DNA from 3 places in the Desulfovibrio sp. 1214_IL3152 genome. Region 2 is predicted to be linked to each of the others. Evidence: predicted binding sites of a transcription regulator. Region 2 holds the regulator's gene; each other region holds the start of a gene.
The links. The regulator sigma-54, encoded in region 2, starts transcription at its own class of promoters, with help from an activator protein. The targets are predictions, from matches to a motif close to CTGGCACGGNNNNTGCTT.

Region 1 (5,190 bases), on a different contig from region 2:
AATCTCAAAGTTTTTATAACGTTCACTTCGGCGCCTTACTGCACCCTCAGGCAGTGGTGCAGTCTTTTTCGCAAGCTCCTGAACCGGAGGCTGAAGCTGCGTTGCGCCTTGGTAGCGGACGTCTGCTCACGCAGCCGTCAGGCAGTTTCAAAGCAAAATTGTCTAGCGCTGCTGCACCAGTTGCGAACCCCTTACCTGCTCAAGCACCCGCCAGCTCACCAGCGACAGGCCCATGCGCGGCAAATGCACCATGCTTTGGCCTTCGGCGGGAAAGCGCCGCCGCACCATGCGTGTAAGCCAGAAGGCCCCGGCCCACAGAGGAACCGTTATACCGAAAAACCATGCGCAAAACGTCAGCTCGGCCGCGTCAAAACTGCGTGAAGACTGGTACATGGCTACAAAAACCGCGGCCACCATAAGCGCGTTGGCCGTGATACGGATGCAACTGATATAAAGGTGCTGCTTGTAGCTGTTCATGCTGTTCTCCAGAAAATCTTTTATACCGGGGCGGGCAGTGCCGCCCCGGTATTCTTGATGCCGATATGGTCTACTTGCTGAATATATTGGTCTTGGTCACGTTCATGATGCGTATGGCCTGATTCTTGTCCGCGTTTCGGTACGCGATGCGCATTTCGTTACCGGCAGCCCACACATAGGGGGGCAGGTCTATATCGCCTGCGGGAACCTTGAAGGTAATCAGGGAGCTCAGGCGGTTGGAATACACGGTGACCGTCTGCTGTTCCTTGTCAACAACGGGGAAGGTCTTGCCCGCAACCTTGGGATGCTTGGGGCGTATATTCTTTTCCACATCCATAAACTGCACGGGAATTTCGCGCACGGTCTTGGTTTCGGGATCGAATACAAGCACCGTATTCTTTTCCAGGTCGATCATGAGGCGTCCACCCACTTCAGGCGGCGGTCCCATTTCGCTGGGAATGGTCGGCAGCTTGAATGTGTGTACGCCACCGCTGTAATGCGGGTTGAACTGATCGTGAGTAACGTCAACCACGATGGTCAGGGTTTTGGCTTCGGGGTTGAAGGCCACACAGCGGCCCTGCTCCACCCCGCCCTCGAAGTCGCAGGCGGTGAGGAAAGTGGAAAGTCCAAGCACCAGCATAAGCAGCAAACTACGAATCTTCATGATGTCCCTCCTAGCTGTTCGCTGCCCGCATCTTCTTGGCGGCCAATTCCGCCTTGGCGCCCTGCACCATCTTCACCGCGATGTAGATGGAAATGGCACTTACGAAACCAAGAACTTCAACAGTGGCAAGGGGGCCAAGCAGCCAGCCCCATGCAGGGAATTCCGCCTGCAGAAGCTTCAGAATAACAGACATGAGGCAGCCCAGAACGGCCAGGCCGAAAACGAAACGAATGCCGTAACCCTTGACGTACTTGGTCGCCACAACGCCTATCTGCGCGCCGATGGCAGCGCCGCACAGCATGATGAGCGCGGCCAGGAGTTCCACGCGGCCCTTGTACGCGTAGGACGCCGTGCCGTACAGGCCGGAGATGGCAACTTCAAAGAGGTCCGTACCCACTGCCAGATGGGTGGGGCAGCCCACAAGATAGACAAGAGCGGGCATACGGATGAGACCGCCGCCGATACCGAGTATGCCTGCCAGCCAGCCGGTGAAGAGACTGACGGTGATAGGCAGCCACGCGGAGCAGGTGATGTTGGCATGCTTGTAATGGACAACGGGAGGTATCCTTATGGCCTGAAGACGAGAGGCCCAGTCAATGCCGACGGCGGCGGCGTCCAGTTCCTTATGTTGCGCCTTGGCTTCACGTTCCTTGCGACGGCGCACGGCGGCGTCATGAAACACCAGCCATGCAATGGATATGAGCAGCACCACGTAGAGCCAGCGCACAACCTTGTCCACCGAGCCGATGCGCTCAAGCCACATGACCATCTGCGCGCCGATTTCAACGCCGATGACCGTACCGATAAGCATGGTGATGCCCAGGGCGTAGTCCACGTTGCCGAACTTGCCGTGCCGCATGGTTGAGATAAGCGATTTACCAGCCATTTGCGCCACGTCTGTTCCGATGGCGAACGCCATGGGAAAGCCCAGAATATTCAGGCCGGGGGTAACCATCCACGCGCCGCCCAGGCCGAAGAAACCGCCGATAATGCCCACGCCGAAACCAAGAATGATAAGCCCCGGCCAGAAAATGTACACGCCGGAGATGGGCATCAAGATATACAGCCAATCCATATGCGCCTCCTTACTTTTCGGCCAGTTCGCGGTGCTTGAGGTCAATGCCGATGTGCGACATCACGAGGTCGGCCAGCCAGCCAAGGATGCAGCCCACAATGGGAATGATGAGCATGGTCAGGATGGCGAAAAAGAAATGACTCTCATTGTACATTTCCGCCCACCAGTACAGGATGCCGTCCAGCTTGCGGGTATCGGCCACAATTACCACCGCCGAAGCCTTGCCCCCGGCAGCCAGAGCCAGGCCGGGCATGGCGGCCAGCATGAGCGCGCAGCCCGCCAGCCAGGTCATAAGCGTGCGCATCTTCTTCATAAGAACCCTCCACTCTGTTTGAGATCCTTTGGACTCTCTTTCGGCAGTACCCCCACCGGGCCATGCCGACTGTCACGCAGTGAATGTGAAAAAGATAGCAACCACCGTGCCATTGCGTAATAATTGCCGTATTTTGCCGATTTTTTCTCATTTTTGCGCGAAAAAACTTGCCAGATTTTCGCGAGGTGCCTATAGTGGACACAAAGATTGCGCTTTTTTGCGCAACCAAGCCCAGGAGGAACAATGCGCTTCTACAGAACGCTTCCCGGCGGAAGCACCCTGGATGTCACCTCCTTCTTCATGAACCGCAGCCTTGTCAGCCGCATGCTCATGCTGGGGCTGCCTCTGCTGACTCTCGTGCTGCTGCTTATCTTTCTGACAACCAGCAGCAGCATTGAACACATCATAAACCGCGCAATAGCGCGCAACGCGCAACTTCAGGCCCAGGCCATGAGCCTGGCCCTGGAACATGCCCTGGCCGAAACGCGCAACCAGTTGCTGATACTGGCCGCAGGCTCTATGGAGCCGCAGGACATGGCCCGCAGAATGGAATTTCGCGCCAAGACCGATGGCCTTCAATATCGCGAAGTGGCCTATGTGGGGCTGACCCCTGAAAGCCGCTACCTGTTGCTGAACCACGAAGGGAGCATCATCAATATCCCCATGCAGGTGGCTCTCGACAGCCCCGCAAGCCCTTTCCATAACCTGGGGGGCGACCAGCGCCCCGGTTACGTCAATGTGGGGCAGCCTCTGGAAGCCGTGTATTCCATGGTTCCGGTCGACAAATCCCTGCAAAACGTTTCACTGCATGTGTTGCGTTTTTTTACCGCCCTGCATGACAAAAACGGGAACTTCCAGGGCTACCTGCTGCTGTCGCTGGATATGAAGGATCTGCGGAACATCGTATCGCGCTATTCCTCGCCCAACGCCCCCATCGCCGCATCCGGCACGGACACGCGCGTGCGCAGTCTGTTTTTCGACCGTGAGGGCTGGATGATCTTTCAGTCTGAAGTGCCCGATGCGGCTCTTGCGGGCAAAAGCCTGGGCAATGATGCGGTTCGGGCGGGCTTTTGGGGCGACTACGGGCGGCCCGGCTTCAGCATGGCTTTTCGTCCCAGCCCGGAACACATCAACTACTGGAGCATGGTGGCCGAGGTGCAGGGAGGGCATGCCGGACAACTGCCCATGACAGAAAGCAGCACCATATGGAGCAACGGACAGATGCGCGTGGAGCGCGTAAGCTATGTTCCCGTCGGCTTCAATCCCGGCTCCGGCGGCGAGCCTGTGGTGCTCGGCGGGCTGGCCGTTCTGGATACCAGCTTCACCACCACGCGCACCGGCATGCAGATCATGGGCATCTACGCAGTCAGCTTTATGGGGGGCATGGTTCTTCTGGCCCTGAGCCTCTGGTGGCTGGCGCGCCAGATGGGCAAATCGCTCAATGTCATGTCCGGCGATCTACGCAACCGCAATATTCTGGGCAATGATGACGACCTTGACCTGCCGCAGCTGCCTCTGGAAATGGAGCGCATCAAGAACAGCATCAACGCCCTTCTGAAACGTTTGCGCCAGGCCAAGGAAGAACGCCGCAGCCACGAGGCCCTTCAGGACGCCCAGTGGCAGCGCGAGCCAGCCTCCGACCTGCCGCACCCCGAAGACCTCCCCGCCAGCGGCCTTGTGGGCACGTCACCGGCCATGCAGACGCTGTATGACCAGGTACGCAAGGCATCGCAGGTTCTGGCGGATGTGCTGGTGGTGGGCGAAACCGGCACCGGCAAAGAACTGGTGTCGGAAGCCATCCACCGTCTGAGCGCCCGCGCTTCAGGACCGTTCATCACCATCAACTGCGGCGCGCTGGACGAAAACCTGCTTATGGACACCCTGTTCGGCCACGTAAAGGGCGCTTTTACCGAGGCCAGGCAGCCTCGCAAGGGGGCATTTCTGGCCGCCGAGGGCGGAACCCTCATGCTGGATGAAATAGGCAATGCCGCGCCCAAGGTGCAGCAGGCGCTGCTGCGGGCCTTGTCCACGCGGCGCATCCGTCCCCTGGGCAGCGATCAGGAAGTGCCTTTTGATACCCGCATTATCGCCGCCACCAATGCCTCCCTTCCCGACGAAGCACGCGACGGATCCTTCCGCGAAGATCTTTATTATCGTCTGGCCGTCATAACCATCCACACCCCTCCCCTGCGGGAAAGAAAAACCGACATCCCCTCCCTGACAGTCTACTTTCTGACCGAGGCCGTAAAAGCGCGCGCCAAGGCGGCAGAGATGGACGCCGAAACACAGGCGGAAAACACGGAACCCGCTGCGTACGGCCCAGGACAGTCCCCCTCGGCAAACGGGGCGCGCAAGTCACTGCGCATGCCCCAGGTCAGCCGGGGCGCCCTTGCAAAACTCACGGCCCACGACTGGCCCGGCAATGTGCGTGAGCTGAAAAATACACTTACCCGCGCACTGACCTTCTGCGAGGGCGATATTCTCTATGCCGAAAACATTCAGCTCGGCCCCATGGCCGCTTCCGCCGCGCCGGATAAAATACTGGCCCGGAGCGAAGGGCAGTATCCGCCTGAAGGCTCTTCCGCTGAGTCCCGGGAACTGCCAGAGGCTTCACAGGATCAGGCAGACAAGGACGCAATGGGGCTGGCGCCCGGTACCGCT
Region 2 (11,427 bases):
GACCATCATGGCGCTGGAAAAAGAGCTCAGGGGTCCCCTGCGGCTGGCCGGGCGCGATTATGCCTTTGTAGGTACAATGGACCGCGTGGACAAACGTGACGGCCTGTTTCATGTGCTGGACTACAAAACCGGCGGCATAAAAAAACTCGACGGCAGCCTGTGGACCGACCTCGCCTTTTTCTCCCGTGCCGGGCAGCTGTGCGATGCCCTGCACCCCGCACAGGAAGCGGATGCAGGCCACCTGCAGCAACTGGAAAAACTCTTCAGCGAACTGCGTGAACGCCTGCCCAGCCTGCAGCTTCCCTGCTACCTGAGCATGGCGCAGGCCGGCGGCATGACGCCGCTGGGGGATGCCGCCCTGGTGGAATTGCGCGATGACGGCAAAGAACATCCCTTATTCGGCGGGCTTGTGGACGAAGACCTTGAGGCTGCCCTCGAATTTTGCAACACGGCACTGGCCCTGCCCCTGCTGCATATGGAATATTCGCCCTGTTTCGCGGCACGGCCCGACACGCATTGCCGATGGTGCCCCTATGCGGGGCTGTGTTCTGTATAAGTGTCGGGCCTTTGGCATTCTTTGAAAAAGAGGCTTCTCACCTGTTGCGTCTCGCGGATTTTGCGGCTATTGTTGCGCCTAATTTCCATACGTGGCATGCCTGAAAACCACCAGAGGGGGCGGGTGGGCTTGTCCGTGCAAGTCAGGACGGAGGTCTTGAAATGTCTTTCCCCGCACTTAAGATAGGTAATCTCACCGCCAAGATCCCTGTAGTCCAGGGTGGCATGGGTGTAGGCATATCACTTTCAGGTCTGGCCTCGGCCGTGGCTAATCAGGGCGGTATCGGCGTCATCGCCGGCGCCATGATCGGCATGAAAGAGCCGGACGTAGCCAAGGACCCTTTGACCGCCAACCTGCGCGCCCTGCGCAACGAAATCGAAAAAGCCCGCCAGATGACCAACGGCATTGTGGGCGTCAATCTTATGGTGGCCCTGACCACCTTCAGCCAGATGGTGCGCACGGCCATTGAAAGCCGGGCAGACATCATCTTTTCAGGCGCCGGGCTGCCGCTGGATATGCCCAAGCACCTTTTTCAGGCCTGCGAAGAGAAAAAAGAAGAGTTTAAAACCAAACTCGTACCCATAGTCTCCTCGGCCCGTGCGGCATCGGTTATTGCCAAAAAATGGATATCCCGCTTCAACTACGTTCCTGATGCCTTTGTGGTGGAAGGCCCCAAGGCGGGCGGCCACCTCGGCTTCAAGGCCGAAGAGCTGCACGATCCGGCCCACTCCCTTGAAGTGCTGGTTCCTGAAGTGGTGGAAACCGTAAAGTCCTTCGAAGACAAATACGGCAAGGCCGTTCCCGTCATTGCCGCTGGCGGCGTCTATTCCGGCGCGGACATCAAGAAGTTTCTCGATCTCGGCGCTTCAGGCGTGCAGATGGGAACCCGCTTTGTCGCCACCCACGAATGCGATGCCGATGAGCGCTTCAAGCAGTCCTACCTTGCGGCCACGGCCGAAGATATCACCATTATCAAAAGCCCGGTGGGCATGCCCGGACGAGCCCTGGACAACGGGTTCATCCATGCAGCCCGCGAAGGCAATAAAAAGCCGTTCAAGTGCATCTTCCACTGCGTGCACACCTGCGAACAGGAAAAAACGCCCTATTGCATTGCTCAGGCGCTCATCAACGCCATGAAGGGCAACCTTGAGCGTGGCTTTGCCTTTTGCGGCGCAAACGTGTCACGGGTAAACAAGATTACGTCCGTGCGCGAACTTATGGACAGCCTGCAGCACGAATTTGACGAAGCCATGTCTTCGTTGAGCAAAAGCGTGCAAAACATGTTCAACAGCGGCAAAAGCTAGCGTCGCCAACGCCTGAGCCGCCTGCCGGGTAAAGTGGTCGCTGCTCTGGCTCTGATGGCCGCCCGAAAAGATGGCCGCCTGAAATGGTTGCCGTTTAAGGCAGCTGTTGCCTGAAATATCTGCCTGATGGCGGAGCAGTCTGCCCTGCGTCCACGGCATTGCGGCCTTTCTCAGGTCGTTTGCAGCAGGAAAGCGCCCCGCAAACCGGGTGAAGAGTGAACAGCCTTGCGGTACTTTTTCAAACCCGCACCGGGCAGTGGCATTTTAGCCGCCCAGTTGCCTTGAAAAAACGACACATCCGGCATAGCCGCCAGCAAAGGCAGCCACGACCGTAAATACAGAAATCCCCTGGCACAGCCAGGGGATTTCTGTATTTACAAAGAAAGCGAAACTCAAAAAAACATGTCTATTTCGCGCCTGGCTGCCCCTGAGTCGAGGCCGGCAGGCCGACTACTGCCCGCGCAAATAGCGCACGGCATTGACAAACAGGAGTGTTCCGGGCGGGTCCAGTTCGCCGCGGGTCCAGGCGGGATGGTTGGTCACATGGTGGAAAGCTTCCGGATGGGGCATAAGGCCAAGCACCCGCCCCGTGGGATCGGTCAGACCGGCAATGGCCAGGGCAGAACCGTTGGGATTGAGCGGATACTCCTGCGTGGGCTGTCCCGTTTCGGGGTCAGCGTATTGCAGGGCGATAAGATTTTCCTCCTGCAAGCGCTGCAGGCATTCTTCATCGCGCGGCACAAGCTTGCCTTCGCCGTGACGCACAGGCATGCACAGCATGGGCATGTCTTTTGTGAAAACACAGGGGCTTTTGGCGTTGGGCAAAAGGTGAACCCACCGGTCTTCATAGCGGGCGGAATCGTTATGCCCCAGTGAAACCTGGCGCTCAAAACGCACGCCGCCAAAGGCGGGCAGCAGCCCCAGTTTCGCCAGAAGCTGAAAGCCGTTACAAATTCCCAGAATGAGCTTGCCCTCATCCAGAAAGTCGCGCAAACTCTGCAGCAGGGGAACGCCCTGCGCATCCTTCAGGTAGCGCCAGCGCATTACCGCGGCCTGAGCCGCCCCCAGATCATCACCATCCAGAAAGCCGCCGGGAAAAACCAGAAAATGGTAGTCAGCCAGACGCACCTTGGCCGCTACAATGTCTGAAAAGTGAACCACGTCAGCCCTGTCTGCACCAGCAAGACGGGCGGCGTGGGCCGTTTCCAGATGAGAATTTGTTCCGTAACCGGTGATGACCAGTGTATTGACCGTGCCCATGCGGGTAAAGCCTCCTTGGCTTGCAGCAGATCTTTCAGTGTGCGGGCAAGTGCGTACCAGGCGCGCAACGCGCGGCCCGTGGGCCGCAATGAGCCCGCACCCCAAGAGCCGCCGGTAAAGCAAGGTCGACCCGCGCACGCTGAAGAGGGAATATCACACTACTTACCTTGTTTTCGATAGTCAATGCTAGCCAAAAAAATCATTTTGGGCTATGAACTTGGGTTGTGCTAAAAAGCGATCAAGAATCAAGGTGGAGGCCATGAAAACTAAGTTTATCTTTGTGACGGGCGGAGTTCTGTCATCCTTGGGCAAGGGCCTGGCGGCCGCCTCGCTGGGCGCGCTGCTGCAAACCCGTGGCCTTACGGTAACGATACAGAAACTCGACCCCTATATTAACGTTGACCCCGGCACCATGAATCCTTTTCAGCATGGTGAGGTTTTCGTCACTGACGACGGGGCCGAAACCGACCTGGACCTGGGCCATTACGAGCGTTATCTCAACGTACCCATGTCGCGGAAAAACAATACCACATCGGGGGCCATCTATAACCAGGTTATCGCCAAGGAACGGCACGGCGATTACCTGGGGGCCACTGTGCAGGTCATCCCCCACATTACGGACGAAATCAAGGGCGTGGTGCTCTCTCTGGCCGAAGGCGAAGACGCGCCGGACGTTGCCATCATCGAGATAGGCGGCACTGTGGGCGACATCGAGGGTCTGCCCTTTCTTGAGGCCATACGCCAGTTGCGCTCCGAACTGGGACGCGACAACTGCCTCAACATCCACCTGACCCTGGTTCCCTACCTGCGCAGTGCCGGTGAGCACAAGACCAAGCCCACCCAGCACAGCGTTAAGGAACTGCTTTCCATCGGCATCCAGCCCGACATTATCCTTTGCCGCTGCGAGCAAAGCATTCCTGAAGAACTGCGCCGCAAGATCGCCCTGTTCTGCAACGTTGATCAGGACGCCGTGTTCTCGTCGGTGGACGTGAACAATATCTACGAAGTGCCGCTTAAGTTCTATGCGGAAGGCTTTGATCAAAAAGTCGCCATCATGCTGCGCCTGCCCGCACGCAACGCCCAGCTTGACGCCTGGGAAAAGCTTGTGAGCGACAGCGACAACCCGCAGGGCAAGGTTACCGTCGCCATCGTGGGCAAGTATGTGGACCTTAAAGAAGCCTACAAGAGCCTGCACGAAGCCCTCATTCACGGCGGCGTCGCCAACCGGGTTCAGGTAGACCTGCGCTACGTCAACTCTGAAAATGTGGACGACGCCAACGCGGCCGAACACTTCAAGGGCTGCGACGGCATTCTGGTCCCCGGCGGCTTCGGCTATCGCGGCGTGGAAGGCAAAATCGCGGCCATCCGCTATGCGCGTGAAAACAGCATACCGTTTTTCGGCATCTGTCTCGGCATGCAGTGCGCGGTTATCGAATTTGCCCGTCATATGGCGGAAATGGCCGACGCCAACTCCGAAGAATTTGACCACCGTTCCAAGCACAAGGTCATTTACCTCATGACCGAATGGTACGACTTCCGCACCAGAAACGTGGAAAAACGCGACGCTGGCAGCGACAAGGGCGGCACCATGCGCCTTGGCTCCTACCCCTGCAAGGTCATGCCCGAGTCGCGCGCCTTTGAGGCGTACAAAACCGATCTGGTTGAAGAGCGCCACCGCCACCGCTATGAGTTCAACAATGAATTCAAGGAAGCCCTGGCGGAAAAAGGCATGATCTTCAGCGGAACCTCGCCCGACGGCTCCCTGGTGGAAATTGTAGAGCTGCCGGAACACCCCTGGTTCCTGGGCTGCCAGTTCCACCCCGAATTCAAATCCCGCCCCATGAATGCCCATCCGCTGTTCAGGGAGTTCATCGGCGCGGCCAAAAAGCACGCCAAAGTCTGATCCTCGGCGCAGGGCAAGAGGCAAAACCCCTTCTCCCATGTTTGCATATCTTCGCGCGGGCCTCTGGCCCGCGCTTTCATTTTATGACAAACCCACCACGGTACAACAAAGTGGAAACATTGTATTTTCAAAAATCTTCCCGGCATTGCTGCGCTCAAGCCAAAGTCACCGTCCCGCCAGGCAAACTTTGATCCAACTAGAGCAGATTAACTTTGAGAATGTACATTCTCAAAGTTTAAGGCACGCTCACTTCGGCGTTTAACCGCGCAGATAAACTGCGCTTACGCCTCCGTAGCGAACGTCTGCTTACGCAGCCGCCAGAGCAATTTCAAAGTGAAATTGCTCTAACCGAGCTTTCTGACTTTTGATAGTGCAACCTCTGGCTATTGCGTAATTTTTGCCACTATGGCACACTACTTGTAACCACAAGTATAAGGCTTCAGGATTTTTCAAGGCGGAAAACGCACATGGCACTGGAACTTCGACAGCAATTGAAACTGGCTCAGCAGCTGGTGATGACCCCGCAACTACAGCAGGCCATCAAGCTGCTTCAGCTCTCGCGTCTGGAGCTTCTGGAGACCGTGCAGCAGGAGATGCTGGAAAATCCTTTTCTTGAAGAATCGCACGGGGACGATCCGTCTCCGGATCATGTGGACGACCGGCGGGAAAACAGCGCGGAAGAAGCTTACGACAAGGAACTGGCAAAGGATGCCGACTGGGAGGATTACCTCGGAGAATTCGCCAGTACCCCCCGCCTTGTGCAGCCACGCGAATTTGAATCCGCAGAAGACATCTCCCCCCTCGAAGCCCGCTACTCCGCCAAACCTACCCTTGAAGGGCATCTGCTCTGGCAGCTCCGCCTTTCATCCCTTACCGATGCCCAGAAAGATATTGGCGAAGTGATCATCGGCAACCTCTCTTCCGCGGGCTACCTGCAAGCCAGCATTGAGGAAGTGGCCCAGATGGCCCAGGCGGAACCGGCCGAGGCTCTGGACGTGCTTGAACGGGTGCAGATGTTTGACCCCGTGGGCGTGGCCGCCCGCGACGCCCGCGAGTGCCTGCTGGTGCAGATCAAAAGCCTCAGGTACGACCGCGATCCCATTTTGCTTGAGCTTGTGAACGCGCACCTTGAAGACCTTGAAGCCAAGCGCTACAAGCCCCTGCTGCGCAAGTTCAGGCTGGACATGGATGAGCTGAAGGAATACCTCGACATCATCCAGAGCCTTGATCCCCTGCCCGGAGCCAGCTTCGGCGGCGGCGAACCGGCCTATGTAAGCCCGGATGTCTTCGTGTACAAAATGGGTGGTGAGTTTATCATCCTGCTCAATGAAGACGGCCTGCCGCAACTGCAGCTTTCCAACCTGACCCAGATGGACATGGGTGCCGCTTCGGATAAGGAAAAAGAATACTGTACGGAAAAAATGCGCGCGGCCACATGGCTGATCAAAAGTCTGTACCAGCGCCAGCGCACGCTGTACAAGGTAATGGAAAGCATCGTGCGGCATCAGCAGCCCTTTTTTGAAGAAGGCGTCACACGGCTTGCCCCCCTTATTCTCAAGGACATTGCCGACGACATCAGCATGCACGAGTCTACGGTAAGCCGCATCACCACCAATAAATACGTGGCTACGCCACATGGCATTTTCGAACTCAAATTTTTCTTCAACAGCGGGCTTGAACTTGATGACGGAAGCCAGGTCGGCTCTGAAAGCGTCAAAGCCCTCATTAAAAAATTCATTGCTGATGAAGACACAAAGTCGCCCCTCAGCGATGAACGCATCGGCGAAATGCTCAAGGAACGCCTCAAGGTCAATATTGCCCGGCGAACCGTGGCTAAATACCGTACTGCCCTTGACATACCCTCATCCTCCAGGCGCAAGGAGCATTTCTGATCTTTCCGCCGCGTCCCGGAACCCCGGTTCCTGCCGCCGCAAAGGCACATGACGCGCAAGATTGCGAAAAAGGCTTACACCGTCGCTTTTCGCTGCCCGCCCAAGGGCGGGGCCTCGCGGTTGCCATGCCGGAAACCGCCATCACAAGGAGGATTATATGAATATCTCTTTTGCCTTCAAAAACTTTGAAGCCTCCGACCATCTTAAAAAATATGCCCGCCGCCGCATGGAAAAGCTTGGGCGTTTTTTCGGCAAGTCCGCCGGTCTTGAAGTTACCGTCGTGCTGACCGTAGATAAATTCCGCCACCGCTGCGAAGTTACCGTTGTGGGGGAAGGGCTGCACATCAACGCCACTGAACAGACCACCGACATGTACGCTGCCATTGACCTTGTGACAGACAAGGTCGAAGCTCAGATCAAGCGTCAGGTTTCACGGGTCAAAACCCAGCGCCGTCAGGCGCGCAGCGCCGATGTTGATGTGTACACATACAATATCGAGGCAGAAGCCGAAGCCCCGCAACCTGTGGAAGGCACAGACCGCCTGGCGGCCAAGCCCCTGCACCTTGACGAGGCTCTCATGCAGCTTGACTCTATCGGCAGTGAGTTTCTGGTCTTTTTTAACGCTGAAAACGGTCGCATCAACGTCGTATACCGCACCCGCACAAGCGGTTATGCGCTGATTGACCCTGTTTTATAACACGCCTGTTCCGGGCCGCCCAAAAACACCGTTGCCTGGGCGGCCCGGGAATTTCAGGGGGAACCATGAGCACCGCCGCACATCAGCGCCCCGAAGGGCCGGTGATTGAAACCGTTGCCGCCGGGCCGCCCGTAGCCGTGTGCATTGTCACCGGCCTTTCCGGTGCGGGCAAAAGTACGGCCCTCAAGGTTTTTGAAGACATGGGCCATTTTGTGGTGGACGGCCTGCCCGCAAGCCTTGCCCCTGAAATGGTGGACATGATGTCCCGCCCCTCCATGAGCCATTTCAAAGGCATCGCCCTTGGCATGGACCTGCGGCAAAGCAACTTTCTGGATGAAATCAACGAAGCCCTGTCCGACCTTGCAGCCGTAAACATACGGCCCATGCTTCTTTTTATGGAGTGCGACGCGCAGGAACTTATACGTCGCTACGCCACAACCCGTCGCCCGCACCCTCTGGAACGTGAAGGCATGGGCCTTGAGGCTTCGCTGTTGTCGGAACGTAACAGCCTGAGCCCCCTGCGCGAAATGGCCGACCTGGTTATTGATACCTCGCGTTTTTCCATTCACGACCTGCGCCGCGCCATACAAAAGCGCTGGAGCGACAGCAAAAGCAAGCTGCGGGCCATCAGGGTCAACGTTATTTCTTTTGGTTTCAAATACGGCGTCCCGCGTGAGGCAGATTTTGTTTTTGACCTGCGTTTTCTCACCAATCCCTATTTTGTGGAAGAGCTGCGGCCCATGTGCGGCAAAGACAGAGAAGTGGCGCAATATGTTTTTGAACAACCCCACGCGCGCGAATTTTGCGTCAAACTCATAGACCTGCTGCTGTTCATTCTGCCGCTGATGGAGACTGAAGGCCGCTACCGCGTTACCATTGCCGTGGGCTGTACGGGCGGCCGCCACCGCTCGGTCGCCATGGCCGAAGAGGTGACCCTGGCCCTGCGGCAGGCTGATTATCCGGTAACTCTGGAACACCGACACCTTGAACTTGGCTGAAAAAATTGGCAGACTCTGCGCCAAGAGGAACGCCATGAAGGACGAAAGCAAGAAGACGCAGGTGGGAATTATTGTTGTCGCTCATGCCGATTACGGCTCGGCCATGCTGCGCACCGCCGAATTCATCCTTGGCCCGCAGAGCGACTGCAGTTCTATCAGCGTGGATGTGGGACAGGAAGTTGCCGAAACCGTGCGGCGGCTCAATGATGCCGCCCAGCGGCTGGACAAGGGCGCGGGCGTCATCATCCTTACCGACATGTTTGGTGGAACCCCCACCAACCTGGCCCTTTCCCTGCTGGCGACCCACAAGGTCGAAGTGGTAACCGGGGCCAACCTGCCAATGTTGCTCAAGGTTTTCAGCGCTCGCGAAAAAAGCCTTGAGGAACTCGCCCAACTTGCGGGCGAGGCCGGTTCCAAGGGCATTGTGGTTGCCGGAAACATGCTGCGTAACAAGACGCGAACTAAAAGCGAAAGTTAGTATGTGGTTTCGCGTGGACAATCGCCTGGTACACGGGCAGGTTATTGAGGCATGGCTGCCCCATACCGGCGCGAGGCATCTGGTGGTTGCCAATGACGAACTGGCGGCAGACATATTGCGCCAGCAGATCATTGAACTTGCCGTGCCGCAGCGTATTCTGACCCACTTCATTCCCGTGGACCATCTGGCCGTCACCCTTGACGCCTGCGGCGAAGACAGTTTCGTGCTTTTCGGCAATTGCCGTGATGCCCGCCGCGCCAATGACGCAGGGGTGATTATGGAAACGCTCAATATCGGCAATCTGCATTACGGCCCTGAAAAAACGCAGGTGCTGCCACATGTGGCCTTGTCGGCCGAGGACAGGGAAGACCTGCGCTCCATGCAGCAGCATCTGGTGCAGTTGGATTTCCGCAGCGTACCGACAGAAAACGTAAGGGGTTCCCATGAGCAGTTTATATGAAATGACCGCAATAGGAGCGCCTTACGCTTTTTTTTTGCCCTGGCAGGGGCAGCGCGCTCTTCCTGTATAATCGGCCTTGTTGACCGCCCCATCTGCCTTGCCCTCATTGCCGGCTTTATTACCTCGGACTGGAGTCTGGCCCTGCCTCTGGGCATCATATTTGAACTTCTCTGGCTGGACGCGCTCGAACTGGGCAGCGTTGTCCCTCCTTACGGGAACCTGAGTTTTTTATTGCTCTTCCCCTTGTGCAAATATTTTGGTCTGACGCAGCCCGGCAGTCTGCTTATTCCCCTGATCCTTTGCATGCCCGCCGCCTATCTGGCTGCCTTTTGCGAACAACGCCAGCGCATCTGGCAAAACGCCACGGTGGACAAGGTAGAGATATGGTGTGCGGGCAAACACGGAGGAACCTCGCCCGGCGCAGCGCTCTGCTATTCCTCCCTGCGCAGGGCTTTTTGGCAGGTCTGCCTGTATGGTCTCTGCTTTGCCCTGATATTTTCCTTGCTGCACACATTGCAGAATCATCAGGCCCTGCCCGCCCTGCGGGCGGTGACATGGTCTGCCCTTTATGTGGCGGCGCTGATGGGCGCGGTCCTTTCCCTGCGCACCCGTCAGGCATATGTGGTGCTTGTTGGCTGTCTGGGCATGCTTGCCCTGCTTATCTGGGTAGGCCATTAGAGGTATTTCACTTTGAAATTGCTCTGACGAATGCGGGGAGAAGACGCCCGCCTCGGAGGTTCCATACACCTTTTATGCGCGCGCAGGTCAGCACGGGTATTTCATTGCAACTTTTCGAAATTCAAAAAACAACAGGCCCCGGCGCAAAGCGCCGGGGCCTGTTGAGATATGACGGGCAGTGCTTACTTGAAAGCCTTTTCAAAGTTCGGCACGACCTGCTTTTTGCGGCTCATGACGCCGGGCAGCCACACAGAGGCGCCTTCGGGCTTGACGCCAAAAGCTTTTTCCACCACAGAGGGGTCATCGGAAACAATAAGCATTTCCGAGCCTTCTTTCATGATGTCGGTCAGCAGCAGGAAGACGCTGTGGCGGCCTTCGCCCTTGACCTTTTCAATTTCGGCCTGCAGGCCGGCCTTCACAGGCTCAAGGATGGAAAGGTCAACCACTTCAAGCTGGCCGATGCCCACCTTGTTGCCGTTCATGTCAAAATCTTTGTAGTCGCGGAAAACAAGGTCTTTCATGGGGGCGCCTTCAACGGCGCTCTTGACCTTGAACATTTCCATGCCCAGAGCCACGACGTCGCTCACGCCCGCAATTTTTGCCAGTTCTTCAACGGCTTTTTTGTCAGCAGGGGTACAGGTGGGCGACTTGAAGATGACCGTATCGGACAAAATGGCGCACAGCATGGCCCCGGCGAGATTTTTGGGGATCTCTATACCGTAGAAATCATACATGCTCTTCAGAACGGTATTGGTGCAGCCTACGGGCCAGATCCAGGCTTCCAGCGGCGCGGAGGTGGTCACGTCACCAAGCTTGTGGTGGTCAACAATACCAAGAACCGTGGCGGAATCCATACCCTTGGGGGCCTGGGCCAGGTCGGAATAGTCCACCAGATACACGTCTTTGCCTGCCACGTCGTCCACAATCTGGGGGGCGGCAATGCCGAATTTTTTCAGCACAAATTCCGTTTCGGGGGTGGGCGCGCCCTGGGCAACCGCGGTGACGTCCATACCGCGCTTGCTGTACAGGTCGGCGGCAACAATGGCTGAGATGATGCTGTCGGTATCAGGATTCATGTGACCAAGAACTAATGCGGACATGACTGTCTCTCCTTCCGGTATGGTTCAGGTATGCGGTTCGTTTTGACCGATTTGTACTCTTTAGCACAAAGTCCGGTTCATGCCAAGAGGCTTGGGGAAAA
Region 3 (14,115 bases), on a different contig from region 2:
ATGGTCTTCTGGCTGAAGTCCATGTCGGCGTTAACTTTGGCGATGACGCGGCCGGGGCCGAAAAGGGGCTGGAGCATTTCCTCGATGCGGCGCTCAAGATTGCGCTGCACGGTCTGGCGGTATTCCATCTGCGTGGTGGTAATGCCCGCCAGGCTGTCTTCTTCCGGCTGGTACAGCACCTTGCCGCTGGTATCGGTAATGGAAACATGCCCCCTGTCCAGCCCTTCCACAGACATGAGCATCATATTGAGGATGGCGTTGATTTCTTTCTGGTCAACCTTGATGTTGGGACGAATGAGCTTGAGCACCACCGAGGCCGAAGGCGACTGGCGTTCTTCGACAAAAAGACTGCGGCGGGGAATGACCAGATGCACGCGCGCGCTTTCCACACTGGGGAATTCGCTGATGGTGCGGGCCAGTTCACCCTGGAGGGCGCGGGTATAGTTTATTTTCTGCACAAAGTCGGTCTGGCCGACCTTGACCTTGTCAAAAATTTCAAAGCCGATGCCCTGCCCCACCAGACCGCCTTCGCCCGCGATCTTGATGCGCTGGTCGTACACCACTTCCTGCGGAACCATGATGGTGGCCCCGTTATCAGCAATGCGGTAGACAACCTTGTCGGCCTGCAGGGCCTTGACCACCACGCTGGCGTCTTCAGGACCAAGATTGGAATACAGAACGCGGTATTCGGGGCGCCCCATCCATATGGAAAGGCCGATAATGGCAGCCAGCAGAGCCACGGCCCCGCCTGCGGCGGCCATGCGTTGCAGCTGGCTCATCTTTGCCCATACTGCTTTGAACGAATTGACAAACTGTTGGATGAATGCAGGCATGATCCGCTCCTGTGCGCTCTGGCGCCGGTTTTCCGGCACAAGGCCGGGCTTGCCTTGCGGTAGCAACATTCATGCCTAAATGTATTATATTGTAATAACAGGATATATTTTCAATCCTATTTTGTAAGTACCTGAAATTCAAATTTATGACGCCTCAAAAGCAGTCTCCCCCTGCACGGCAAAGCATGCAGGGGGAGGCTGTTCAGGAGTCTGGGAAAAAAATCATATTCTAGAGCATGTTAGCTTTGGAAAAGTGTAAATGTTCTAACGCTGCACGAAAGTGCAATGCTCCATAACATGGCGCGGATTCTGCTGGAAACCACATTTTTCGGCTGAATGAAAACTTTGAAATGTGAAGTATTTCAAAGTTAATATGCTCTAGAGCAGTTTACGAATGAAACGAGTCAACTGCTCTGCAAGGATTTTCTTGAAAATCCTTGCCACGAAATGCGAGTAGGCAGGCTTTTGCCTGCCGTAAGCAAGCATTTCAAGTGTTAAATGCTCTAGACAGTGTCGTCACGAGATGAATTTCCTTGGTATATCAAGGAGAACGAGCCTTTTATGCAGGGAGTGTACTCTTATGGTACTCGACCGGAATAAAAGGCGAAGTTCGACGCAGAGATACCGGGAAAGGCGCTCGTGACGACACTGTCTAGAGCAGATTAACTTTGAAAATGTACATTTTCAAAGTTTAAGACACGCTCGCTTCGGCGTTTAACCGCGCAAATAAATTGCGCTTACGCCTTCGCGGCGGGCGACTGCCCACGCAGCCGCCAGAGCAATTTCAAAGTGAAATTGCTCTAGAACTGCATCTTGGAAATTTCTTTGTATGCCTCCAGCACCTTGCCGCGGACGGCGGTGGTCAGCTTCATGGCAAGGCTGGACTTCTGCATGGTGATCATGAGTTCCTGCACGTTCTGGGTACGGCCTGAGGCAAATTCGTTGATGGCCTCATTCTTGACGCCCTGCAGCTGGTTTACCTTGTTCAGCGAATCCTTGAGTGTTCCGGTAAAGCTGTTTTCAGGCGTAACCGGGGTGTGCGTCTTGCCGGGAAACTGCACCATATCCACCTGGGCGCCGAAATTTTCGCCGGTGTCCACCTTGCTGCGAGCAAGGCTTTGATCCAGGGTGCGGGAAAAAAGGGTTTTGCCGCTGACAGACGAACCCTGCTGCAGGCTGCCTTCTACCCTGTTGAAATGCTGCATGGCCTCACTGTACGCGCGCATGCCCACTGCTTGTATGCTCATGGCCTTCTCCTGAATTGTCTCAGCGGCTCCGCCCTGTCATACGGGGACGGTGAAAGTCTTATTTTCCGATCTCAAGGGCCTTGATATACATGCCCTTAACGGCATCAACGGTGGTGACGTTGGCCTCAAAGTTGCGCTGCGCCGTCATGAGGTTTGCCATTTCTTCCACCACGTTTATGTCAGGATACAGCACATAGCCCTCGGCGTTGGCATCGGGATTGCCCGGTTCGTACACGCGCTTGAAGGGGCGGTTATCCATAGTCACGGCCATGACGCGCACCCCCTTGACCGCGCGGTCAAGTGCCGAACGCATATGAACGGAAAAAGGATCATCCAGGTCGGCCGTCTGCTGTACCACGCTGCGCCGGCGGTAAGGCCCGCCCATAGGGGTGCGTGTAGTTTTGGCATTAGCCAGGTTCATGGATATGGTATTGATGCGCGTGCGGTCGGCTGCAAGCCCCGATGCGCTTATGTCAAATGCTGTCATGAAATCCATGGCGCTCTCCTGATCTCAAATCACTGCTGTGCCGCCGGGCCTGTCACGTAAAATGCTGCGCCGTGCGGCGGGCCTTCTGCCTTGAAAAACTGGCGTCGCGTATGCCGGACAAGGCACGATCCAACGCAGACAAAGGCAAAATGCTCTTGCGGCGGCAAACGGGCTATGCCTGCTTGCCGTCTTGTATGACCGTATGCATACCTTCAAATGTTTTGGTAAGAACCTGGGCCAACGCCGTGAACTGCAACTGGTTCTTGGAGTGCTTGGCCATTTCCTTATCAAGATTCACCCGGTCTTCGCCGTGGATGAGCCGGGGCTTGAACGCCTCTGACCATTCTGGCCTGAAGCTTGAGGCATCAAAGGCCGAAGGTATGTGTTCCGCGCTGGTACGGCTCATCTGCCCTTCCATATCCTGCCCGAGGGCCGTCTGAAGCTCTTTTTCAAAGCTCAGTTCACGCGGTTTGTAATTGGGGGTGTCGATGTTCGCCAGGTTGCCGGCAATGACGTTTTGCCGTTCAAGCTGCATGTTCATGACCGTACCCACAAGGCCGATCTGGCTGCTGAACAAACTTTTCATAGATCCTCCCGCAGTCCTTCTGGGCTGCTTGGCAGGCATAAAGCAACATTTGTTCCAAACATATATTAAACAATAAAAACAGTACATTAACCAACAAAATTACGGCCTCAAAAATAACGGTCCCGGGTTTCGCCACTTTATTGACGTGACGAACCCAGGACCGGAAAAAGCAGGCCTCGATCGGCTCTCTCTTCAAACCATCTCACAAGCCTGCGGCAATATTCCAGTAGCTTATGGCCCTCTGTTCAATCCAAAAAGCCAAAATCCTTCCTGCCGGAGCAAACAGGACCGCCAAAGAGCCTCAGAACATGCGTAAATCCCGCAAGGGCATCCGGGATACGCGCAGGCTTTCGCACGGCCTGGACAACGCAAACGGCAGAAAGGCAATGAGAAGCCTGCTTGCCCACATTCTTGCGGTCCAAACTCATGCCGGGAACGCGGCTAGAGCAATTTAACTTTTAAATTGCTCGGACGGCTGCGTGAGCAGACGTTCGCTACGGAGGCGTAAGCGCAGTTTATCTGCGCGGTTAAACGCCGAAGTGAGCGTGCCTTAAACTTTGAGAATGTATATTCTCAAAGTTAATCTGATCTAGTCCCAGGCCCTGGAAAATTCCCTGTCTGCGAAAGCTTCGGCCAGCCCCGTCATTTGCCTGAGCCGCAAAACCTCGTCAGGGTCCATGCCCAATTCGCGGCCAATACGCTCACTGCTCCAGTTATAGCCTTTCAGGGCGGCTACCAGCTTGGCCGTCAGCTCGACCTTGTGCGCTCCCCGAGCCATATTATGCCGCACCGTGGACGTGATTCTGTCCTCAAGAGGCTTATCCAGCTCAACAATGAAAAGGTGGCCCGAAAGGGCCTCGTGAACTTCAGGCGCATTTTTTGCGACGCTCCTGCGGTGAAATCCGTCCACAATCTGAAACGCGCCCTTGTCGGCTCTGGCAACAACCACCGGCGTGGTCTGCCCGTCTTTTGCCATAGACAAACGCAACAGCCGCATCTCAGGCGGCGCGACTTTATTGGGGTTATAGTCGTTGCCTTTCACCTTTTCCACGCGCACCAACTGGGGACGCGCGGCCGGATGGGGCATATCCAGATAGCGGGCGGCCATATCCACAAGACGATTGTATATTGCCACCCGTTGATCAAAGCCGCGGCCATCGGCCTGCAGCGCGCCTTCCAGAGTATCGATACATTGCTCAAGATTCATTGGGCTCCTCTAACCATAAAACATATTGTATAAACCGGCCCCTGAGGTTTCCGTGCGGCATAAAACCCAGAGGCGCATAGCGCGATTCCAGAGAGATGTAATCCGTAAGCCATACGGACCGGGCATGATGACGCCGCGCGTGCTCGATGCAGTGGCGCAAGACTGTTTCCCGGAGCATGTCGTCATCAACCGGGCTGTACAAATGGCGCAGCAGACCTTTCTTGCCCTGGACCCGTATGGAGCCGAAGGCGTGAACCTCATGCCGCTCTGTCGCCACATACCACACCTGCCCGGGACGGCTTGAAATCATGCAGCCCAGGGCATCCCTTGTGGCGGCGCACGCGCAGAACTCTCCTATCAAACTGAATAATTGCGCATTGTCTTCTGGGTTACTTTTATGGACAAACTTTTCAATGTGCATAACAGCTCCCTACTTCACCAGGCGCAACACCCATTTCAGCTGCTTTTCCATTTCCTTTTTTGTCTGGCTGAACGACAGCCCTTTGCACCAGTAGTCATTTTTTAAAAGAACCTTGCATACCCGCCGCCAACTCGGGGCTTTACGGGCGGACTCCAGGCGCGGCTCCGCCTCATCCGGGATAGGCGCAACCCCGTGATCGCGCCACCAGCGCGTAAAAATGCGGATTTTATTGCGGTAATGATCAGCCGTGCTTTCAGGCATGGAGGACAGGAGAAACTCACAATAGCTTTGCCACGTATGGCCTTCCGGAAGACTTATGTGATAGTTGCCCATCACATTGCCGGATGTTGCGGCGTGACGGTTTCCGAAGTTCGCCCCCTGCACCCGGCTGACAAGCCGCGCCCATGTCTCCGGCTCCAGAATCTTGAAAAGCCAGAGGCTCTTTCGCTGGTCATCGCCAAACGGCTGGCAGAGGCGCATTTGCGCAAGGCTCAGCCCCGCCATATGCATCAGGTCGTACACACGATTATAGTCCCACCGCATCCGCCCGTGGGCCGTCCAGATATCTTCGGCCCGCCAGTCATATATGGGGTAGGCGTTGACAAGTCCGGCTCCGGAAACCGTCGTCCAGCCCTGGCGGTTCCAGCGCCGTTTTGTCCACGACTTGATGGTGCGATAACGGTTCAGGCTTTCATCACTGCGAATGCCCACAAGGCAGGCGCAATCTTTCCCCTGGGAAAAATGCCGGCCGAACAAAGGCACAAATTCTTCAAACTCCATCCCGCGCCGGAACCATGAAAAATGATTTTCATCGCTGATAACTCCCGGAAGCCGGGGAAGTTCGCGTATCCAACCCGCACGGGCTTCGGGGTCCCAGCAGAGCCAGTGCGGCTGGGTCTGGCTTACGGCATTGCGCAGGTGCATGGGCAGGCAGATCCAGTGGGGCCTGATTTCCGGCCGGGTCATGATTCTGGCGACAAAGTCGGCAGTGTGCGCGTACCAGGCTTCAAGATCTATATGCAGAACGTCGAGCGGAAGCCTTTTTTTTCTGCGTGCCACCTCCAGCGCCAGATGGACAAGGCAGCCCGAGTCTTTGCCCCCGGAAAAAGACACATACACCCGCTCAAAATTGTCAAATATCGCTTCGATTCTCTGGATGGCAGCGGTGAATACATCGATATTACGATATTGTTTTTTCATAATAAAAAAACTTCCATGTTGCCGTAATAAAACATATTTAAGCACATAATACTCATAGACGCTCCAGTTCATACCGGCATTAAATCTGATGCCATATAAAAAAACATGAAGAATACTATTTATTCCGTTTCTTGCAGTATGCTAACAACGCTTTTACCCGGTAGTCAAATAATCAAGCACAATTTTTTTCTATCACATCCCACACATACACAAGACATGCAGTCATTGGCTACAGCAATGACCAGAAAAAAACACACGATCGCCAGAAACAAGCGCAGCATGCGTCACAGGGTATTCCTGTGGAGCATCCGGCGTTTTCCTGAATCAGCGGCATGCCGTGTTTTGTGAATGCTTTTTGTGGCGAAAAAGAAAATGTTTCCACGTTACGGCGAGCCGCCGGGAATGTTTTCTGGCTCAGAGCATCTTCACTTTGAAATTACGTGAGCAGGTCCGCAGTGAAGGCGTAAGCGCGATTTATTTGCGCGGTTAAGCGCCGAAGTAAACTTTGAGAATGGGCATTCTCAAAGTTAATCCGCTCCAGAGCAGTTAACGAATGAAATGAGTTAACTGCTCTGCAATGATTTTCTTGAAAATCCTTGCCACGAAATGCGAGAAGGCAGGCTTTGCCTGCCGTAAGCGAGCATTTCAAGTGTTAAATGCTCTAATCTGGGCAGTTGGTGAAACCGTGTGCGAAAGGTCGGGCAAGCGGGCCTTGCCCCGGCGGAAGAAAGCGAGAAGCGAGCGATGCTGGCGCGTAACGGCCTCGCCCGGGGGGCGTGCAGACGGAAGCTGTCCGTCCGTCTGCACGCCAGGATTTCAGGCGCTATGCCCGCTTCATATTCTGGATCAGCGTATTGAGGTTCTGGGCCTGGGCAGCCAGGTCGGATACGGCCCTGGCGGCCTCCTGCATGGCATCTGCGGTCTGCCGCGACATGTCGTTCACCTGAACGATGGAGAGGTTAATCTCCTCGCTGGCGGCAGACTGTTCCTCGCTGGCCGTGGCAATGGCGTGTACCTGATCCGCTGTGGCATCCACGGTCGCCACGATTTCCTGAAGGGCCTGACCGGACAGGCCGGCCAGATCCGTTGCCCGGCTGATCTCCTCCATGGCGCTTTCAGCACTGGCCGTACTCTTTTCCGTACTTTGCTGAATGGCCTTGATGGCGTTGCTCACGTCCATAGTGGAAGCCATTGTCTTTTCCGCCAGCTTGCGCACCTCATCCGCCACCACGGCAAAACCGCGCCCGGCATCTCCCGCGCGGGCGGCTTCAATGGCGGCATTCAGGGCCAACAGGTTGGTCTGGTCGGCAATGTCCGAAATCACACCCATAATCCGTGTAATATCGCGGGCGTGTTCGTTAAGCTGCCCCATGTCTTCCCTGAGTTGCCCGGAAATCTGACGCACGCCTTCAATGCTGCGCAACGACTGCGCAACGATATTGGAGCCGTGCTGCGCTTTTTCTCTGGTTTCCGCCGAGGCGCTGGAAGCAGCACCGGCGTTACGGGCCACCTCCTGCACTGTGGCATTCATTTCGTTCATGGCAGTAGCGGCTTCGGACAAGCGCTGGGCAGACTCTGCCGCGCCGCGGTCAGACTGCTCTATCTGGGCCGAAAGCTCGGTAGAAGCCGAAGAAAGCACGGCGGCCACTTCTTCCAGTTGCCCCGCCGCCGCCAGCATGCCGTCACGTCTGGCGCCTTCGGCGGCGGCACGGGCTTCTTCTGCCTCGTGCATGGCCTGACGAGCCTCTTCAGTGGCTTTTTGGGCTTCCTGCGCCTTTTGTTCGCTTTCTGCCAGGAACTTTTTGAGATTTTCCGTCATGATTCCCACACCTCTGGACAATCCCCCGATTTCGTCCGTACGGGCAGCGCATTTTTCATGAACAGCCCTTTGCTGGTCGCTCATGTCAAACTGCCCGCCAGCCACACGGCCCACAAAAGCTTCTTCGTTTTTCAAAGCCGTGGTGATGCCCCGTGCCACAACAAAAACGATCAGGCCCACGATCAAAATAATACCGGACATCAGCAGCAGATTGCCGCGCAGCAGCACGGCGGCGGGCGCGAGAATTTCGCTGCGCTCCATACTCAGCACCACAAACCAGTTCATTTCGGGAATTTCCTGAAAATACGCCAGTTTTTCCTTTCCATCCCAGGTGTAGGACAGGCTGCCGTTACGCTCTTGCAGTATACGCCGGACCCATTCCAGGTTGCCGTCTTCGTCGCCGATATAGTCCTTGTTGGGATGCATGAGCAGCAGGCCGCTGCCGTCATAAACAAAACTTGTTCCGGTTCGCCCCAGTTTGACGGTATCCACGGTTTCAGCACTGAACACCGTGAGATCAACCGTGCCGTACACCACCCCAAGCACCTTGCCTTCATTGATGACCGGTGAAGCCATAACCGTGGTGACCGCGCCGGAAACCTTGCTGCGCGCATTCAGCACGCTGCTTTTGCCCTGCATGGCCGCCTTGAAATACGGACGCTCAGAAAGGTTGGTGTTGATCCCCGCAGGATTGCTGTGTCCCACAACCACGCCTTCGGGTGAAAGCAGGCCCACGGCTGTGAGCAAGGGAAAATCATCGGCAATGCTTTTCAGGCTTGCCTGCATGGCGGGCCGCAGGGCATCCCTCTCCCAATCGGAATCGGCCTTGAGAAAATTGCTTATGCGGGACGTATGCCCGGCATTATCCAGCACCTTGTGCAGCAGCTCACCCATATTGCCAAGCTGACCGGCCTGGGTCTGGGTCACGGCGCCAAGCTCTTCGGCTATCTGTACGGCCAAGGCCCTTTCCGCGCGCGTATAGCTGAACCAGGTTACGGCGCAGAGGCCCATCAGCGTCGGCAGCAGGATCAGCAGCAGCATTTTGGGCAACAAATGTAATTTCATACTCCCCTCTCTTTCCTTGAAAACCTCTTGCCTGATTTTTCAGGATACCGGGCATGGAAAATACCGGCAAGGTACGCTGAAAAGCCATGTGGCAAAGCAAGAGCGTCATGAATGTCGTTATTGTATTTATCGACACTTTTTTGAAAAAATATGGATTTTGTATCATAAGTATGAATGAATAATGCACTCATTTCAAGTATTGTAAATTACAGCAATGACAACCTATCCTGATAGATTGGCTTATAAAAGAAAAAAATCACACTTACTTCAGTGCTTTTGATTATTCACGCTTTATTTCATCATTTTTATAAAAAAATAGATTGGCATTTTAAACACCACGCTACATACACAATAATTAATATATAATAATTAATAATTACAGTTTTTCTTAGAGCAGATTAACTTTGAGAATGTACATTCTCAAAGTTTAAGTCACGCTCGCTTCGATGCTTAACCGCGCAAGTAAATTGCGCTTGCACCTTTGCGGCGGGCGACTGCTCACGCAGCCGCCAGAGCAATTTCAAAGTGAAATTGCTCTAAAGCACAAAAACAGGCTGCCCTGCTTGCGTGGCAAGCAGGGCACTATTTATTGAGGAGGTTCAGGGCCGTGGCGGTCGTCGTAACGGCTTGAGCATGCACATGCTCAAGCCCGGCATGTTTCTACCTCTGGAGCATTTTAACTTTGAACAAGTGTAAATGCTCTAACGCTGCACGAAAGTGCAACGCGCTACAATGTGGCGCGGATTCAGCCGAAAACCGCATTTTCCGGCTGAATGAAAGCTTTGAAATGTGAAGCATTTCAACGTTAATCTGCTCTAGAGCAATTTCACTTTGAAATTGCTCTGGCGGCTGCGTGAGCAGACGTTCGCTACGGAGGCGTAAGCGCAGTTTATCTGCGCGATTAAACGCCGAAGTGAGCGTGCCTTAAACTTTGAGAATGTACATTCTCAAAGTTAATCTGCTCTAGATGCGCATCTGGCTGTCGGTAACGCCCAAGGCCCGCAAATGCAGATAAACCTCCGCGCAGGCCGTGGCATCAGACCCCGCATGATGATGATCCAGAGCTATGCCGAAATGTCCGCACACATGATTCAGCTTTTTGGAGGGTAAAGGCAGACTGCGGCGCGCGCCCTTGAGCGTACAAAGAAAGTGCCGCCCCGACGCATCCGCCCCCGCTTCCCGGCAGCAGGCCAGCAGCACGCGCCGGTCAAAAGAGGCATTGTGCGCCAGCAGCACCTCTGCCCCTTTCATGAAGGCTTCCATCTGGGGCCAGACATCGCCGAAGGTCGGAGCATTTTTGAGCATGGGCCAGGTCAGGCCATGAATCTCCGTAAAAAGCACCCGCGATGAAGGCGGCCGGACAAGACTGTAGAACTGCTCCGCAACATGGCCGTCTTCAATGCGTGCAAGGCCCACAGCGCAAGCGCTGTGGGCCGCAAAGCCGGATGTTTCAAAATCTATAGCCACGCAGGGCGGGCCAAAAACGTCAGACAAGGTTACTCCACGTTATTTGCGGCATTATGCGCAGCTTCACCAAGGCGCGCCATGATATAATCGCGCATGCGGTCATCGTCGCTTTCAAGATTGAAGCAACGGGCGTCTTCATTCATCAGCCCGTCAGGAACAAAGTCGCCCAGGTCTTCGGCATCGGTAACCATATCGTTATAAAAGCAGACGGAAAGCCAACGGTTATCCGGCTCATCGTCCACCACATCAACCAGAACGAAAAGCTCGCGCCTGGTCTGGGCCGCATGTCTGGCCCGCAGGGAATAGCTGACGCCGGGGCGCCCCTTGAAAGTAAAGCTCATGCCGCTGTGCGCGGCCAGAAAGTCCATATAGGCCACAAAGGCAGCCTTGGCGTTCTGCGGATCGGTTTTCCAGCCATCCAGAAATTCATGCAGTTCCTGCGAGCCGACAACATTCATATGCGTTCCCCTTTTTATCTGCCCCACTGCCAGGGCGGAGTGCCGATATTCAGCCCCCATATGCCCCGTTTGTTTACAACGGCCTCATGTTCCTGGATCATCCAGCGACGGCAGAAGATAGCCCTGCATGTCTGCCTGTCAACCCAGGCCAGGCCCTCCACAACCAGTTGGTAGTTGACTGATGCGCCGCCAACCTGCACAAGAGCGCTCACCGTACCCGATTCACTTCTGCCAACGGGATCAAATGTCACCTTTGTGCCGCGCGGCATAATCTGGGCCAGACGCTGCAACGCTTCGGCCCCGAAAGGCTGGCTCAGCGACGGGGCGTCTATGCCGTAAAAACGCAGCACGGTAAGGTCTTCATCACTGTTGCGCTTACTGCTGACAGAAATGGTATTGCCGTCTTCGACGCGCACCACCCACGCCTCACCGGCAAAAGCCGGACAAGCGGCCCACACAAGGCAACATGCCAGACACAAACAGAATGTCCGAAACATCGTTTACACCCCAATGCAGAAACAAAGCCCGAAACCGGGGTCTTGCCTGTCGTAACGGTTAGAGCATTTTAACTTTGAACAAGTGTAAATGCTCTAACGCTGCACGAAGGTGCAGCGCGCCACAAAGGCGTAAATGCGGGTATTTCGCGCTGCGCGGCGGCGAAGCGGGCGTCATGCCATTATTGAGAGTCAGTTCTCAAAATCAAATGCGCCAACAGAACTGAAGAATGCCCGTGCCGCAAACCTTTTGTCAAGGCGCGGCACGGGCATGCATCGGTCTGTGGACACACCCCGTCACAAGCGGGCATGCGTTTTATAGTACGCTATCCCCATACGGCCCGGCCGATCTGATAGGCCGCCGTAGACACGGCATATGCCACCGCCGTATTGAAGACAACGCTGAAAACCAGCCAGCCCCAGCTGCCTGCCTCCTGCTTGATGACCACAAGAGCCACAAAGCAGGGAGAATACATGAGCACAAAAAGCATCAGCGAAAGAGCCGTGGCCTTGGACCAGTTGGCATCGCTCTTCAGCCTTTCGGCCAGCGGAGCCGCGTCTTCGGGATCCTGTTCGCCTATGGCGTATGCGGTTCCAAGGGTGGAAACAATGGCCTCTTTGGCGGCAATGCCCGCAAGCAGGGCAATGTCTGTACGCCAGTCAAAACCCACGGGCTTTGTGGCCGGTTCCACCGCCTTGCCCAGGCGGCCGGCCACGGAATAGGCCAGCTCTTCTTCACCCAGTTCATCGCGAACGCCAGCCAGTTCTTCCTCAAGGGCGGTGCGTTCATCCGCCCCTTCGGCCAGGGCGGCAATCCGGCTTTCAATCTGTTCGATCTTCTGCTCAAAAGGTGCGGCCGTTTCTTCGGGCAGCTTGGGGAATGTCATGCCCGCCCAGATGATGATGGAGATGGCCACCAGCACCGTACCGGCCTTTTTGAGGTACATCCAGGCGCGCTCCCAGCAGTGCAGCAGCAGGCTGAACAGGGTGGGCATGCGGTAGGGGGGCAGTTCCATAACAAAGGGCGTGGCTTCGCCCTTGACGATGGACGAACGCAGCAGGCGCGCCACCAGCAGGGCCATGACCCAACCGGCCAGCATGATCAGAAACATGACCGTAGCCGCCTGATCGGGAAAGAACGTTCCCGCCAGCAGCAGAAAGACCGGCAGCTTGGCCCCGCAGGACATGTAGGGCAGGGTCAGCAGGGTCGCCAGCTTTTCCTTGGGGCTGCGCAGGGTGCGGGTTGCCATTGCGCCGGGAATGGCGCAGCCGCCCGCAATGCCGCCGGAAATGATGTAGGGCATGACCGAAGCGCCGTGCAGGCCGAAAAAGCGGAAGATGCGGTCCATCATGTAGGCCACGCGGGCCATGTAACCGCTGTCTTCCATAAATGAAATCAGGGCGAACATGATAAGAATCAGCGGCACAAAGCTGACGACGCCGCCCACACCGGCAATGATGCCGTCCACCACAAGAGAACGGGCCAGACCGTCGGGCATGACTTCGCCCAAAAATTCGCCAAGCCAGGCAAAGCCGTCTTCAACCCAGCCCTGCGGATACGCGCCCACTTCAAAAGTGACGTAAAACATGAGGTAAAGCACGCCGATCATGAGCAGCGGGCCGAACAGGGCGTTGGTGAGCACCTTGTCCAGCTTGTCGGAAAGAGCCAGGCGGTCCTTGCCGGGATCCTGACGAAAAACACCGTCGCGCAGGATGCTGCGGTTGTTCCGGCATCGGCCGCGCGGGCCTCGGCCATGACGACCTCATCGCCTTCCAGCAGCTTGAGGGCCACCCAGCTGGGCAGATACCGGTCAGTCAGCAGGTCGGCGGCGGTAATGCGCTTTTCAAGTTCAAGCAGGGCCTCGTCCAGCTCCATGCCATAAGAAATACGCATGGGGCGGCGCTTGCCGTTTTTGGCAAGCTCAACGGCGGCTTTCATGCCTTCTTTAAGTCCCTCGCCGTTACGCGCCACCATAGGCAGCACGGGAACTCCCAAAAGAGTCCCCAGGCGCTCCATGTCGATATGCACCCCGGAAGCGCGCGCTTCGTCCATCATGTTGCAGCAGAGCACCAGCGGCGTGCCCATTTCGAGCATCTGCACGGTCAGCAGCAGGTTGCGCTCAAGGGCAGAGGCATCAACAATGTCAATAACCGCCTGCACATTGTCGCCCGCCAGTTCCTGCCGGGCCACGCGCTCTTCCTGAGAATAGGCGGTCAGCGAATAGGTTCCGGGCAGGTCCACCACCGTGACGTGTGTGCCGTCCACGATGATATGGCCTTCTTTTTTATCAACGGTAACGCCGGGATAGTTGCCCACGTGCTGACGCGCCCCGGTATAGCCGTTAAACACCGTGGTCTTGCCGCAGTTGGGGTTGCCCGCCAAGGCAATACGCAGGCCGTGACTGTGGTCATGACCGTGACCATGCGCGTGGGCATGACCACTTTCGTGCCCGTGTTCATGACCGTGACCGTGGTTATGCTCATGGCCGTTTGCGCCAGTGCCGGAATTTTTCATCTCGCTCATTGAAATGCCCTCCCCTCTCCGCAAAAAACGCAAAAGCGCCCCTGCAGAGCATCAGCCCTGACCGTGCCGGAAAAATTGCTCATACTAGCCGTCCTGAAAATTCTAAAGTATGGCGACTCCGGGAGCTTCCCATACCCGGTGACCGGCCGGGCGCCTGTGCTGCCGCCTTTAAAAGAAAAGTCTGTATGCCCTTGGAAAAGAAATGAAAATGAATTCCAAAGTCCTAGCGGGTTTATATGGTTAGCCATGAAATGTCAAGCTGCGCCAACATATTTTTGCGCTTCGACGCTGTATCTCACTACTTATA

Region 1: a site for sigma-54 is predicted at 2,625-2,642, ahead of V6C07_RS04510 (DVU0150 family protein). Genes of this name have one in related genera too.
Region 3: a site for sigma-54 is predicted at 3,194-3,211, ahead of flgB (flagellar basal body rod protein FlgB). Genes of this name have one in related genera too.

Annotation. Positions count from the first base shown of each region.
Region 1 covers NZ_JBAIYW010000213.1:62-5,251, reverse strand. The annotation lists gene V6C07_RS04525 (hypothetical protein) at 163-477, opposite strand; gene V6C07_RS04520 (DUF4881 domain-containing protein) at 548-1,141, opposite strand; gene V6C07_RS04515 (sulfite exporter TauE/SafE family protein) at 1,152-2,216, opposite strand; gene V6C07_RS04510 (DVU0150 family protein) at 2,227-2,529, opposite strand; partial or broken gene V6C07_RS04505 (sigma 54-interacting transcriptional regulator) at 2,773-5,190, shown strand, end outside.
Region 2 covers NZ_JBAIYW010000259.1:423-11,849, forward strand. The annotation lists partial or broken gene V6C07_RS05425 (PD-(D/E)XK nuclease family protein) at 1-556, shown strand, start outside; gene V6C07_RS05430 (NAD(P)H-dependent flavin oxidoreductase) at 718-1,860, shown strand; gene V6C07_RS05435 (phosphoribosylformylglycinamidine synthase subunit PurQ) at 2,311-3,120, opposite strand; gene V6C07_RS05440 (CTP synthase) at 3,380-5,023, shown strand; gene rpoN (RNA polymerase factor sigma-54) at 5,491-6,915, shown strand; gene hpf (ribosome hibernation-promoting factor, HPF/YfiA family) at 7,073-7,612, shown strand; gene rapZ (RNase adapter RapZ) at 7,678-8,610, shown strand; gene V6C07_RS05460 (PTS sugar transporter subunit IIA) at 8,645-9,088, shown strand; gene V6C07_RS05465 (PTS sugar transporter subunit IIB) at 9,090-9,548, shown strand; gene V6C07_RS05470 (hypothetical protein) at 9,780-10,226, shown strand; gene V6C07_RS05475 (manganese-dependent inorganic pyrophosphatase) at 10,409-11,326, opposite strand.
Region 3 covers NZ_JBAIYW010000376.1:1,362-15,476, reverse strand. The annotation lists gene fliF (flagellar basal-body MS-ring/collar protein FliF) at 1-833, opposite strand, end outside; gene fliE (flagellar hook-basal body complex protein FliE) at 1,634-2,080, opposite strand; gene flgC (flagellar basal body rod protein FlgC) at 2,139-2,576, opposite strand; gene flgB (flagellar basal body rod protein FlgB) at 2,740-3,153, opposite strand; gene V6C07_RS08135 (IbrB-like domain-containing protein) at 3,743-4,360, opposite strand; gene V6C07_RS08130 (hypothetical protein) at 4,350-4,781, opposite strand; gene V6C07_RS08125 (phosphoadenosine phosphosulfate reductase) at 4,791-5,981, opposite strand; gene V6C07_RS08120 (methyl-accepting chemotaxis protein) at 6,805-8,865, opposite strand; gene V6C07_RS08115 (3'-5' exonuclease) at 9,829-10,359, opposite strand; gene V6C07_RS08110 (hypothetical protein) at 10,362-10,790, opposite strand; gene V6C07_RS08105 (thermonuclease family protein) at 10,805-11,269, opposite strand; partial or broken gene feoB (ferrous iron transport protein B) at 11,611-13,679, opposite strand.